DNA from 2 places in the Collimonas arenae genome. Region 2 is predicted to be linked to the other one. Evidence: predicted binding sites of a transcription regulator. Region 2 holds the regulator's gene; the other holds the start of a gene.
What was found. The regulator LexA, encoded in region 2, represses DNA repair genes until DNA is damaged. The targets are predictions, from matches to a motif close to ACTGTATNNNNATACAGT.
Positions count from the first base shown of each region.

Region 1: LT85_RS09535 (PA0069 family radical SAM protein) is a predicted target of LexA. The motif match lies at 4,301-4,318, and genes of this name have one in related genera.

Region 1 covers NZ_CP009962.1:2,113,915-2,121,351, reverse strand. Annotated here, with positions in the region: gene LT85_RS09555 (DNA translocase FtsK) at 1-381, opposite strand, end outside; gene trxB (thioredoxin-disulfide reductase) at 758-1,714, shown strand; gene LT85_RS09545 (Smr/MutS family protein) at 1,806-2,450, shown strand; gene LT85_RS09540 (GNAT family N-acetyltransferase) at 2,522-3,064, opposite strand; gene LT85_RS09535 (PA0069 family radical SAM protein) at 3,142-4,287, opposite strand; gene LT85_RS09530 (beta-galactosidase) at 4,539-7,437, opposite strand, start outside.
Region 2 covers NZ_CP009962.1:2,360,954-2,368,390, reverse strand. Annotated here, with positions in the region: gene LT85_RS10600 (inorganic phosphate transporter) at 1-696, opposite strand, end outside; gene LT85_RS10595 (DUF47 domain-containing protein) at 772-1,398, opposite strand; gene LT85_RS10590 (replicative DNA helicase) at 1,582-2,982, opposite strand; gene rplI (50S ribosomal protein L9) at 3,111-3,563, opposite strand; gene rpsR (30S ribosomal protein S18) at 3,590-3,874, opposite strand; gene priB (primosomal replication protein N) at 3,916-4,242, opposite strand; gene rpsF (30S ribosomal protein S6) at 4,288-4,656, opposite strand; gene lexA (transcriptional repressor LexA) at 5,019-5,669, shown strand; gene LT85_RS10560 (RNA methyltransferase) at 5,715-6,491, opposite strand; gene LT85_RS10555 (inositol monophosphatase family protein) at 6,650-7,437, shown strand, end outside.

The sequences.
Region 1 (7,437 bases), 250 kb from region 2:
GATCAGGCCTTCCTGGTGATGTTCCGGCTCGGCGTCTTTTGCCACCAGAAAACGATGCGAAATACGGCGGTAGCCTTGCCACAAAGTGCGCAGCAACAGCGCGCACCACCACCATGCGGATGCCCCGAAGACGAATAGCAGCAAATCCGCCATGTAGGCGCCGACATGGCCGCCCCAGTTGTGCAGGACCGGCCCCGAGCCAGAGCTCGACCAGCCGCGGTCGGATTTGGAGTAACTGGCAAGAATGATGATCAGATAGCAGGTAATGACCGCATAGATGATCCAGCGCGCCTCATACAAGAGCCGAACCAGACGGCTCGGCAAGGGCTGCTTCTCTTGCTGTTTGGTATTGCGGGTATAGGCTTGGCTTGTTCTAGTCATAAATCCGGTCAATGCTGCTTGAGTGTTACTTGAGTGTCGCTTATATGATGCTTCTCAATGCTTGCTGCCTAGTATTACTGATTACTGAAATTACTGAATGCGGTCCAATCATCCATGGCAAGTTGAAATTATGCACCCAATACCTATATATATAACCAGTGTTTGATGTTTCCAATTGAAACATGTTCAAAAAAACAAGCTTGGCTACTGTGAATTTTGATGCGCCGCACACGTGCAGCCAGTAGCTCGACTATAATCTTACCGAGTTTTTGAGCGTAATTTGATGATATTCAGACTATTTATCCGCCACAAGCGAGCATAAACCGGCATTCATCGAGCCCATGACGCTCCCGACATTTGTTACCTAAGGCCTTCCATGACTACTACCAAACCCGCCAAGCACGCCCATGTATTGATCCTCGGTTCCGGACCTGCCGGCTACAGCGCTGCTGTCTACGCTGCGCGCGCCAACCTGAAACCGGTGCTGATCACCGGCGTCGAGCAAGGCGGCCAGCTGATGACCACCACCGATGTCGAAAACTGGCCTGGCGATCCGCATGGGGTTCAAGGCCCTGAACTGATGCAACGCCTGCTCAAGCATGCGGAAGAGTTCAACACCGAAATCATTTTCGACCATATCCACACCACCAAGTTGTCGGAAAAACCATTTCGCCTGATCGGCGACAATGGCGAATACACTTGCGACGCCCTGATCATCGCCACCGGCGCTTCGGCCCAGTACCTTGGCTTGCCGTCGGAAGAAGCTTTCATGGGCAAAGGCGTTTCCGCTTGCGCCACCTGCGACGGTTTCTTCTATCGCGGCCAGGAAGTCGCTGTAGTCGGCGGCGGCAATACCGCGGTCGAAGAAGCGCTATACCTGTCCAACATCGCCAGCAAAGTCACCCTGATCCATCGCCGCGACAAGTTCCGCGCCGAACCGATCCTGGTCGACCGCCTGAACGCCAAGGTAGCGGAAGGCAAGATCGTGATCAAGTACAATCACACGCTGGAAGAAGTCACCGGCGACGCCAGCGGCGTTACCGGCATCAACATCAAATCGACAGCCGACGGTAGCGTCACGCCGATCACTCTGCATGGCGTTTTCATCGCCATCGGTCATAAACCGAACACCGGCATTTTCGATGGCCAGCTGGACATGCACAACGGTTACATCAAGACCAAAACCGGCCTCGAAGGCATGGCGACCGCCACCAGCGTACCGGGTGTATTTGCCGCCGGCGATGTGCAAGACCATATCTATCGTCAGGCTATCACCAGCGCCGGCACAGGCTGCATGGCTGCACTCGACGCCCAACGCTTCCTGGAAGACTAAGGCTCTACTCCGATGATCGCGACAGCTGCATGCCATCGCGATCATCGGCTGGCAGCCCAGCCGCCTACCACTACTAACAGACGTATCCATCATGGCCGGCCCGATCAAAGACTTCAGCGCTCTCAAATCGCTGCGCAAGGAAATCAAGGCGCAGGACGAAGCACGTCAGGCCGCCGCGGCTGAAACGAAACGCCGCGAACAGGAAGCACGGCGCGACGCCGACATATTCCGCAGCAGCATCGGCAACGTCAAACCACTCGCCGTACCACCCAAATTCACACCGGACACTCCGCGCCCGTTGCCGATTGCGCGCCAGCACATGGTCGACGAACAAGCCGCGCTGGAGGAATCGCTGTCGGACGATTTCAACATCGAAACCCTGCTCGACACCGACGAAACGCTCAGTTTTTCCCGCAGCGGCATCGGCCCTGACGTCATGCGCAAGTTGCGACGCGGTCACTGGACGATCCAGCAGCAGCTCGACTTGCACGGCCTGCGGCGCGAAGAAGCACGCGAAGCCCTGGCCGAATTCCTGCGTCTGGCTGCCAAGCGCGGCTGGCGCTGCGTGCGCATCATTCACGGCAAGGGCTTGGGCTCAGTCAATAAAGAACCGGTGCTGAAATCCAAGGTGCGCAACTGGCTGGTGCAAAAGGACGAAGTGCTCGCCTTCTGCCAGGCTACTGCCGCCGAAGGCGGTTCCGGGGCATTGCTGGTATTGTTGAAGGGCCAGTCTTAAACATCCCGAGACGACCGCTCTGCCGCCTGCAAATCACCTCCCGCTCAACAACAAACAGGCTGCAAACAAACTCAGTCACGCAACTGGCACGGCTTCCCTCTTTTGTTGCAGCAAAAAGTCAGCCGCATGGCGATCCGGTCCGCTAGCCCTGCCGCCACTTCCTGCCTCAGTGCGGCAGCCAGAAAATCCGGCACCGCGCCCAGCGTGACAAACCCGAACTTGCGATATAACGCCTGACTTGGCGCAAACTCTTGAAACGTCGTCAGGTACAAGGTCGGAATCCCGCGCGATTTTCCCCACGCGATGATTGACGCAAGCAAAGCGCTACCGATACCCTGGCCACCATAGGCAGGCAAGACATCGAGCTCCGACAGGCTGGCGACAGCGCCATGCATGGCGACGCAGGCAAACCCGAGCACCGTGTGCGCCCCATCTTTTGCCACCCACAGCATGCCTGCCGCTTGCGCAGCCAGCAATTTTTCGCGCGCTATCGTTTCGCCGCGCAAATGCAATGGCAGCAGCCGCTCAGGAAACAGCGTCGCTGCCGCCTGCTCCACCTCAGCCAATGACTCGACATCGCTTGCCGACGCCAACTCAACCCGATAATCCACCATTCGATTTCTCCGAGCATTTTCGTATCCAACCGCTGTCGCCGACACCATATCACCCTACCTCCGTATTAAAGAGATCATTAAAACAAATCCATCTGCAGCTTCGGTTTCTGCACTGAAGGCGGTTGCGGACGCTTGAATTGCGAGGCATCCAGCGTCGAAAACGATCCCCGCTGGACCAACCCGAAGCGCGCCACGGCTTTCTCATAACGTTGCCGTAAGAAATCCGCCCAGATACCCTCGCCGCGCATGCGCGTACCGAAATCCGAATCGTAATCCGCGCCGCCGCGCATCTCCCGGATATGGTTCATGACCCGTTTCGCACGATCCGGAAAATGCGCTTCCAGCCATTGCTGGAACAACGGATTCACCTCCCACGGCAAGCGCAACACGATATAATTGGCGCGCACCGCGCCGGCATCCGCCGCCGCCTCGATGATCCGCTCCAGATCCGGCTCATTAATAAAAGGAATTATCGGCGCAATGCTGACGCTGACCGGGATGCCTGCATCTGCCAAAGCGCGAATGGTCCGCAAGCGGCGCGCCGGCGCAGCAGCACGCGGCTCCAGCGTACGCGCAATGGCCGGATCAAGCGTGGTAATAGTGACCGCAGCCACCGCTTGCTTCTTGGCCGCCATCGCCGCCAGCAAATCAATATCGCGCTCGATCAGCGACGACTTGGTAATCATCGCAAGCGGGTGCTCGCAGTCGTGCAATACCTGCAGGATGCGACGTGTCAGCCCAAGCTCGCGTTCGCATGGCTGATAAGCATCGGTAGCGACGCCGATAGCGATCGACGACGGCACATAAGACGGCCTGGCCAGCTCGCGCACCAGAATTTGCGGCGCATTTACCTTGGCAAAGATCCGGCTCTCGAAATCCAGCCCCGGCGACAACCCCAGATAACTATGCGTTGGCCGCGCAAAGCAATATATGCAACCGTGTTCGCAACCGCGATACGGATTCAGGGAAACGCTGAACGGCAGATCCGGCGATACATTACGGCTCAGGATACTTTTTGCCTGCTCCTCGGTCACTATCGTCCGCACAAGAGGCGCCTCAGACAGCTCATCCTCAGCAGCGCCCCAACCATCGTCGAAATCCTCGCGCTGGTCCATTTCATAACGACCCTGCATATTATTGGTCGCCCCACGGCCTTTCAGCACCACGCTGGGGCCATGGAATTTGATTACCTGCGGCGGACGCTTTGTTTGATTGTCTGACATCACAACACCAATTACTGTACATGCATACAGTATATTAGCGTAAATCCGGCATTTTGCAACGACAACGTTGTGCGCTCCTACGCTATCGCCCCGTAAAGCGACAAAGATGACGGGATTAAGCGTGAAGCAGGGAAGAAACCGGCCGCTGCTGACGCAACGCCCCCTAACGGCCCGGCCTGCGAGCCAGTTGAAGCCAAGATAACCGGGACGAGCGCCCCGGTTTCCAACACACTATTTACACCGTGCGCCGGCTAGCCGACCTTGGTAAATTTCCAGCTTTGATTGGCGCCGCCGTTGTCATCCCACAGTGTGATGGCAGACACGTTGCTGCTGCCGTAGCTGGTCGGCGACGTGCCGGAGTTATTATCGTCGATCACCCGTCCGCTCTGCACGCCGCGGATCCCGAAGCTCACGCCGTCCGCCCGCGGCACCAACACAAACTGCTGGTTGGCGCCGCCATTGCCCTGCCAGATTTCCAGCGCGGTGCCATTGGCGGTTCCCTGTCCTGTGACATCCATGACCAGGCCGCTTTTGATATTCGTCAATTGCCAGACGCCGCCGCTGGATATCGTCACGCGCCATTGCTGCTCCTGGCCGCCGGTCGGGGCTGCAATCCCGAGCCGGGTGCCGTTGGCAGTACCACCCTGGTAAGCGCCCAGCATCAGGCTGCTCAGGGCGCTGGTGAGCGTATAGATGCCGTTGTTGACCAAAGCGGGAATGAAACGCCATTGCTGGCTAAATGGCCATTCCTGATTCGCATTGTCGACCGGATTGACCACGATGTTTGCCACCGAGCCAGTCGACGAGATCGACGTCGGCGCCTTGGATGCGCCATTGACATCCAGCAGCAGCTGGCTTTGCTTGACCGTCAGGGTATAGACGCCGCTACTGACGCCGCTGGCTTGCCAGCTTTGGTTGGCCCCGCCATTAGCGCTGTAAAGGATGACCGAAGAGCCCGCCGTCGAGCTGTTGTTGGCCACATCGAGCACCGCACCGGTACTGGCGTTGGCGATCTTCAGGTTGCCGGAGGTATCGTTGGTCACCGTCCAGCCCTGTGTCGCGGCGGCGCTCAATGGTTGCAAACCTGGGTAGGTATAGCTCGAACCGGCAACCGCCGCCAACACATCCAGGTACAGGCCGCTGTTAACGTTTTGCAGGAAGTAAGTAGTGTTGGCGACTGGCGGCGGCACTGCCGCCGTGCTGACCGGGCTGGTGACGTTCAGCGGCAAACCGCTTTCTCCGTAAAAACTCAGGTTGCCCGCGCTGCCTTTGATGAACTCGAATACGACGATGGTATTGGCGCCGCTGTTGAGCCAGACTCCCGGGCAGTAGAGCCGTGTTTGCGGACCCGCCGCCGTCCAGTAGCGTCCAAGATTGCGGCCATTAACGAATACGTAGCCGCTGCTCCAGGCCGACATGTCGATATACATGTCTTGCGGCGTGGAGATATTCACCGTGGCCTTGGCAAAGAAAGGCTGGTCGCTGGCAGGTGTAGCCGCGCTGAAGGTCAGCGCCGCGATCTGGTTCGCCGACAGCGGCGACAGCGTCATGCTCCAGTTGCTCAAGGCGACGCCGTTGGCGTATACATTGCCGGACAATCCCCTGCCCTCCTGGTTCATCACCGTGCCGTAGTTGGTGCGGCCAAACGACATGCAGACTATTTTCAACGTGGCGCTGGCGGCGGCGTTGCTGATACTGAACGAGGTAACCTGCGCCGGCACTTTGCCATCCGCAACCGTGCTCAGCAGCAGATTGGGAATCCGCACGCCATTGACATAGGCCAGCGCGTAATCGGGCGCGCGGTCGAAAGTAATGCTGAAGTTGCCGCCGGCCGCCGGCAAGGTAGTCTGATAAACCGCCACCCCGGAAGGATAGATGCCAGCATTTGCAGGTTGATTCTGGTTCATGGCCAAGGCCAGCGCTTCAATGGTTTGCGGCAGCGCATTCTGAATGCCGAGCGTCATCCCAGGCAAGAATTGACTATAGCTTAGCTGGCTGCTTGTCACCGCAGGCACGTCTCCGTCTGCAATATGCGCGATACCGGCAGGCAGTGCAGAGAACGGCACGCTATACGAAGCATTGGCGACGTAAGCCCCTTGGATAGGATAGAAATTCTGGTTTGCCGCACCCGATTCGGACACCGGAGCGCCGTAATCATAAGAAGTCATCACCGGCTGGCATGCTTTGTAACAAAGGCCGTTGCCGCCCGCCGTGAAGCCGAAGTTGCTGCCGCCATGGGCAACGTACATCACGAAAGAACATTTTGCGTTGGTAAGCGCGGTGATCTGGCTGACAAAATCGCCGACATGCAACGTCTGGTTTGCATCACCCCAGTTACAGATCCAGCCAGGGTAGCACTCCGCTCCAAACGCACCCACGCCATAATTGCTGGCGGCAGTCGCGTAATTGGCGACAGAGGAACCGTCCGCCGTCATGCCGTAGGCGGTATTTGCCGGCAAGGTGATATGGTTGTTCTTAAAGCCGCTGGCGTAGCCATCGCACACACAGAATTTTTCCGCATAGCCCAGCGCCGTCCATTGCTGCGCAATCGCATTTGGATAGGTGCCGTCATCCGGCGACCAGGAGGTATATTCATTCTCCACCGCCACCAGCATGATCGGGCCGCCGGCAGACAGGGTGCGGCCTTTGACCACATTGTTGTACAGCGCCGTATTCCACTTGTTGACGGCAGCCATGTAGCTGGGGAAATTGCCGCGGATCTGCAGGTTGCCGGAGCCATCCCTGAATTGCGGATCGGCCAGCATACGCGGCGGCAAACCGCCGAAATCCCACTCGGCGCACACATAGGGACCAGGACGCAACAGCACCCACATGCCATTTTGCGCGCACAGGTCGATGAAGTGACCGATGTTTTTATCGGCCGACGTGAAATCGAACGTGCCGTCGGACAGTTCGTGGAAATTCCACATGACATACAGCGAAATCGTGTTGCAGCCCAGCGCCTTGATCATCTTGATACGGTGATCCCAATATTGGGACGGCACACGCGCCGGATGGATTTCGCCGCCGAAAAACTGGAACGCAGAACCATCCATGAACCAGTTGCCGCTAGTGTTCCACGACAGCGTGTGATTGCCGCCGCTGGCGAACACCGGGTTGCCGCTGGCGCCGGCCGCTGCTGCTGCGGAC
Region 2 (7,437 bases):
GATAGCGCTATAGCAGGAAATGATCACCCACCATGGCGGCAAGCTGTCGCTGGCCTGCGAAAATCCTGTGGCGATCAACAGCATCCAGATGATACCGATAGTCTTTTGTGCATCGTTGCCGCCGTGACCCAGGCTATACATGGAGGCCGACACCAGTTGCAGGCGGCGGAACCATTTATCGACCTTGCGCGGCGTCGAACGTACGAAAATCCAAGACACCAGCACCATCATGATGGAGCCGAAGACGAAGCCCAGCAGCGGCGACAGCACGATGAAGGCAATCGTCTTGATCAGGCCGGCGGAGATCAGCGATCCGGTGCCTGCCTTGGCTACCGCAGCACCGACCAGGCCGCCGATCAAAGCATGCGAAGAAGATGAAGGAATACCGTAGTACCAGGTCAGGATGTTCCAGCAAATAGCGCCGACCAGGGCGCCGAAGACCACGTAATGGTCGACCACATTGGGATCGATAGTGCCTTTGCCGACCGTGGCGGCGACGTGAAGCTGGAACACCGCAATTGCGATGAAATTAAACAAGGCCGCCATGGCGACTGCCTGCTGTGGCTTGAGGACGCCAGTGGAGACCACGGTAGCGATTGCATTGGCGGCATCATGAAAGCCGTTCATGAAGTCGAATATTAGCGCCAGTGCAATGAGAAAGACGAGAACGTAAATACTGATTTGAAGAGTGTGCATGAGTAGCCAGAGTCGTTTTTTTAGGAATTACATCAATGCGTTGGCTGCTTATGGCAGCCAACGCCCTACTCTGCATCAGGCATTTTCGACGATGATGCCTTCAATGATATTGGCGACATCTTCACAGCGGTCGGTGACGGTTTCCAGGAGTTCGTAGATGGCTTTGAGCTTGATCAATGTGCGGACATCAGGTTCGTCGCGGAACAGTTTCGACATGGCCGCGCGCATCACGTGGTCTGCATCCGATTCCAGGCGGTCGATCTCGACGCAGATCGCCAGGATCTCGCGCGAATTATCCATATTGTGCAACAGGCCCACTGCGGCCTTGACCTTCTCGGCGCAACCAAGGCACAGTTCGGCGAGGCGTTTAGCTTCCGGCGTGATGGCCTTGATGTCGTACAACGAGATGGTCTGGGCCGCATCTTCCAGCAAATCGAGAATGTCATCCATGCGGGTGATCAACTGATGGATATCATCGCGGTCGATCGGTGTAATAAAGGTCTTGTGCAACATATCGATCGCATGATGCGTGACCTGGTCGGCCTGCTTCTCTATGCCCTCAATCGCGTGTACGCGAATTTCCAGATCGTCGAAATTAGTCATCAACGCCACCATTTCTTTGGCGCCTTTGACGCATAGCTCTGCATGTTGATTAAAGAGCTCAAAGAATTTGCCCTCGGTGGGCATCAATCGTCCAAACATGTTTATTCTCTCTTATGAGGGTTAAGCTGAATCTAAAACTGAAACAAAAACTAAAATTGCATTTAAACCAAGGGTATTAATTTAAAGCAAACAATGTCACGAAACTGAAATATATCAGGCTCGCTTATCCAACGCTTTACAGGTTTTGTAAAATTTGCGTTGCTGCAACAAAAAAGGCAACGATCAATCGCCGCCGTATGGGGCATCCAGGTTACCGACGTAGTTGTCGAATTTGGTGTATTGCCCCAGGAAGCTGAGGCGCACACTACCAATCGGGCCGTTACGCTGCTTGCCGATAATGATTTCTGCCGTGCCCTTTTCTTGCGAATCCGGGTTATACACTTCGTCACGATAAATGAACAGAATCACGTCGGCATCCTGCTCGATAGCGCCGGATTCGCGCAAGTCGGACATGACAGGCCGTTTATTGGGACGCTGCTCCAGCGAGCGGTTCAGCTGCGACAGCGCGATCACCGGGCACTGCAGTTCTTTCGCAAGGCCCTTCAAGTTACGCGAGATTTCAGAAATTTCGGTGGCGCGGTTTTCACCGGCATTATTGGCCGACATCAGTTGCAGGTAATCGATGATGATCAGGCCGAGAGTGCCGCACTGGCGCGACAACCGGCGTGCGCGGGCACGCAATTCGATCGAGCTGAGCGCCGGGGTTTCATCGATGAACAGCTGGGCATCGTTCATCTTCTGGATCGCATGGGTCAGGCGCGGCCAGTCTTCGTCATTCAGGCGGCCGGTACGAAGGCGGTGCTGGTCCAACTTGCCTACCGAACCCAGCATACGCATGGCGAGCTGGGTGCCGCCCATTTCCATCGAAAAAATTGCAACCGGCAAACCGCTGTCGATCGCCACGTTTTCGCCGATGTTGACCGAGAACGCCGTCTTACCCATCGACGGCCGGCCCGCCACGATCACCAGGTCTCCTTTTTGCAGACCGGAGGTCATCTTGTCGAGATCGATAAAACCGGTCGAGACGCCGGTAATATCGCTTTGGTTGTCGCGGTTGTAGAGTTCGTCGATGCGTTCCACCACCTGCGTCAGCAAGGGCTGGATTTCCTGGAAACCCTGGGCGCCGCGCGCACCCTCTTCGGCAATCGCGAAAATCTTCGATTCCGCCTCGTCCAGCATCTGCTTGACTTCCTTGCCTTGCGGACTGAACGCCTGGCCGGAGATTTCATCGGCGACGGTGATCAGTTTGCGCAGAACGCCGCGATCACGCACGATCTCGGCGTAACGGCGGATATTCGCCGCCGACGGCGTGTTTTGCGCCAGCGCATTGAGATAGCTCAAACCACCCACTTCTTCAGCCTTGCCAGTACCGCTCAGCGATTCAAACACGGTGATGACGTCTGCCGGCTTGCTGCCGTTGATCAGCTTGACCATGTGCTGGAAGATGATCCGATGGTCGTAGCGATAGAAATCGTCGGCATTGACGAAGTCGGCGATCTTGTCCCAGGCCGCATTATCCAACAGCAATCCACCTAAAACGGACTGTTCTGCTTCGATCGAATGGGGTGGTACGCGGAGGGAATCTAACTGCGGATCTGACAGTGCTTTAGAAGGTGCTTTCATGGCGCGAATTATACCTGCTTCTGCCTGGCGTCTTGCTGCACTGCCAGAAAAAGGGCGTAAAAAAAGCCGGGAAAACCCGGCTTTTTTGCTTGCAGCAAATGCTGCAATAGCTATTTGGCAACAGCTAATTAAACGTGCTCGCCGATCACAGCGATAATGATATCGACCACGACATCGGTATGCAGAGCAACAGCAACAGCGTGTTCGCCAGTAGTCTTCAGCGGGCCGTTCGGCAAGCGAACTTGCGCTTTCTCAACTGGGAAACCTTGCTTGGTCAACGCTTCAGCGATGTCGAAGTTGGTCACGGAACCGAACAGACGGCCGTCAACACCCGATTTTTGCGAGATTTGAACAGTCAGACCGCTCAATTTTTCGCCTTGGCCTTGCGCCACAGCCAGCTTGGCTGCTGCTGCTGTTTCCAGATCAGCGCGCTTCGCTTCGAATTCAGCGATAGCTGTAGTTGTAGCACGACGTGCCATGCGTTGCGGGATCAGGAAATTACGTGCGTAACCGTCCTTGACGCGAACAACTTCACCCAGATTGCCGAGATTAACGACTTTTTCCAACAGAATAACTTGCATATTTTTCTCCTATTTCAAGTCGTCAATTAAGCGTTGTGCAGATCGGTGTATGGCAGCAGCGCCAGGAAACGTGCGCGCTTGATCGCAGTATCCACTTGACGTTGATAGATTGCCTTGGTGCCGGTCAGACGTGCTGGCATGATCTTGCCGTTTTCTTGAACAAAATCCTTGAGCGTGTCGACGTCCTTGTAGTCAACGCTGGCAACGTGTGCAGCGGTGAAACGGCAGAATTTCTTGCGCTTGAACAGCGGGTTTTGTTGTTGACGCTTGTTTTTCAGTTTACTTTTATCGAACTTTTTACCGAATGCCATTTTTGGCTCCTGTATCTAAAATAATTAATCTGCAATTTCAGCTATGTTCCTGAGGAAGCATCTGCTTCTATCGCAGCGAAATCCGTGATGTGAAATACCAGACTTCTACCATTGCGACTCTTGCGTGCCATGAACCCGGTAAACCAGAAAGTACCACCCAACTGCGCCTGACTGAATCTTCCCGAAATCTCGCCAACAGCTAGTGCGGCAATTTCGAATTCGATCAAACGCTTGATTCCTGCTTCAATCGGCTCCGACCGATGCTGCAAATTTGCAGATACAATCGGAATGCCTGCCGGCGTATAACGGATGACTTCACGTTCGGCAATATCGGCAACCAGCTGAAACACGTTATTGGCTTGACTCACTCCTGATGGACTCGATGGCTATAGGATCGCTGATAGGTCGGGCAATTAGGCTGCCGGCGCTTCAGTGCGATGGCTCTTGGCAGCATCTTCCTTCTGCACAGCCTTCATCATTGGCGAAGGACCAGTTTCGGCCTTCTTCAGCTTGACAGTCAGATGACGCAACACTGCATCATTGAACTTGAAGCCGGTTTCGATTTCAGCCAGAGTTTCGCTGTCGCACTCGATGTTGAGGCAGACGTAATGCGCTTTTGCCAGTTTCTGGATCAGGTAAGCCAGTTGACGGCGACCCCAGTCTTCCACGCGATGTACAGTGCCGCCACGTGTTGTGACGATACCTTTGTAGCGTTCGATCATTGCAGGCACTTGCTCGCTTTGATCAGGATGGACGATAAATACGATTTCATAATGACGCATGTAAGCTCCTTTTGGACGGATTGAAGAATCGCCCACCTCGGCGTCAAGACGAGTGTGGGAAGAGGAAAACCAGCAATAGTACGCGCAATTGCAACAAAACTCAATGCTTTCAAGCGCCTGCAACTACTTCCGCATAAGGAAGTGGTTTAATCGCATCATTTATCTTGCATTTGCACAAATACTGTACAAAAATACAGACTGTTGATATACACAGCACTAATGCAATGGCATTAAATACGTTTTTTGCGCAACCGTACCTTATGTACTTTAGCCGCCTTACCTGAATTGAACAGTTGGGGGCAGCGCAGTCCGGCTGCACCGGCTCTTAAACCTTGCCTTGCGAATATTGCAAACAAATACCTATGATCAAACTGACCGCCCGCCAACAGCAAATCCTCGACCTGATCAAGGACGCCATCGAAAACACGGGTTTTCCGCCGACGCGCGCTGAAATAGCGACCGAGCTTGGCTTTCGTTCAGCCAATGCGGCCGAAGAACACTTGCAAGCGCTGGCGCGCAAGGGCGCCATCGTGATAGCGCCCGGCACCTCGCGTGGCATCCGCCTGACCGAAACCACCCTGCGCAGCCAAGGCACACAACTGGCGTTGCCGCATCCCGCCCTGATGCAACTCAGCCTGCCGCTGGTTGGACGGGTTGCCGCCGGATCGCCGATCCTGGCGCAAGAACACATCCAGGCTACCTACAATGTCGACCCCGCCCTGTTCAGCGCCAAACCGGATTATTTGCTGAAGGTGCGCGGCATGTCGATGCGCGACGCTGGCATCATGGATGGCGACTTGTTGGCAGTAAAGAAAACCGACAGCGCCAGAAATGGCCAGATTGTCGTCGCGCGCCTTGGCGACGACGTGACTGTCAAGCGCTATCAGAAATCAGGCTCGGTGATCCAGTTGCTTCCTGAAAACCCGGATTTTGAACCTATTATCGTGACACCGAGCCAGGAAGATTTCGCCCTTGAAGGCCTGGCGGTTGGCCTACTGCGCAGCTGGAACTAACTGAAAACAGGACAACAGCCGGCTGATATCGTCTGGCTACCGAACTCAGGAACGATCAAGGCGACGCCGCTTAGTCAGAATCTGACTGGCGATCCCGCGCAAGATATTGACCTCCTCGGTTTCCAGCTGGGCGCGGGAAAACAGGCGCTTAAGGCGCGGCATCAGTTTTTTCGGGCTGACAGGATCAAGGAATTCAATCTCGATCAAGGCCTGCTCCAGATGTGCAAACATGCCATCGATATCGCTCAGGCTGGCGGCATTGCCCTGGAAGCCAATTTCACTGCCGACCGGCAAAGGCAAATCCTCGCTGGCAGCTACCCGGCATTCATAAGCCAGCACTTGTACAGCCTGCGCCAGATTCAGCGATGAATATTCAGGATTGGCAGGAATATTCAGTAAGACATTGCACTTTTCGACCACTTCATTCGGCAGACCGTAGCGCTCGCTGCCGAACAGCACCGCAGCGTTCAGGCTGGCATCAGCGGCCAACTGGGCGGCCAACGCGCGCGGGGCAGTCAAAGGCGGGGAAAATTCGCGCAAGCGTGCGCTCAGCGCCGCAGCAAAGTTGCAGCCCTCCAAAGCCTCTTCGACAGTAGCAACGATCCGCGCTGAAGCCAGGATGTCTTGTGCGCCGCTGGCAAATGCAACGGCCTCATCTCTTTGCAACACATCGGGGAAGCGCGGATTGACCAGGACCAGCTCGGAAAAACCCATGGTTTTGATAGCGCGGGCAGCCGCACCAACATTGCCAGGACTACTGGTTTCGACCAGCACAAAGCGCAGGCGGTTGAAAAGAGACGTATTGATTTTGGCCAGCTTCATTTAAAATAGCGCCATAACGCGGATTTCTGCGACTAAAAGCTGCTTATTTATCAAAATATTCATCTGCACGTCCGCATCGTTCATTATTATTAATCATAGTGGTGGTTCTGTTCCCGGTTGGCACAGTGCCGCCATTTTAACGGAACCCTACCTCGATTATGCATCCAATGCTCAATACGGCCATCAAGGCCGCCCGTCGCGGTGCCCAAGTCATTTCGCGCGCCTCTTTCGACCTCGATCTGCTGAAGGTAACGAAGAAACAGCATAACGACTTCGTCACCGAAGTCGACCAGGCTGCCGAAGCGGCGATCATCGACGTCTTGAAGAATGCCTACCCGGATCACGCAATCCTGGCCGAAGAATCTGGCGCCTCCGCCAATCTGCATGACGACAACGAAAACGTCTGGATCATCGATCCGCTGGATGGCACTACCAACTTTATCCACGGCTTCCCACAATACTGCGTCTCGATCGCATTGCAGCACAAGGGCCAGATCACGCAAGCGGTGATCTACGACCCAACCCGCAACGATTTGTTCACCGCCACCAAGGGTTCCGGCGCCTATCTGAACGACAAGCGGATTCGCGTAGGCAAGCGCGACAAGATCGCCGACGCCCTGATTGGTACCGGCTTCCCGTTCCGTGAAACCGAAGGTCCGGCCATGGATGAGTACATGAAGATGTTCCGTATCATGACCCAAAATTGCGCTGGCCTGCGTCGCCCCGGCTCAGCCGCTCTCGACCTGGCCTACCTGGCCGCAGGTCGCCTCGACGGCTTCTTCGAAAAAGGGCTGAAGCCTTGGGATATCGCTGCCGGCTCACTGCTGATCAGCGAATCGGGCGGCATCATTGGCGATTTCAGCGGCGAATCCGACTACCTGTACAAGGGTGACGTACTCGCCGGCAGCCCTAAGGTATTTGCCCAGATGGTTGGTTTGTTGTCACC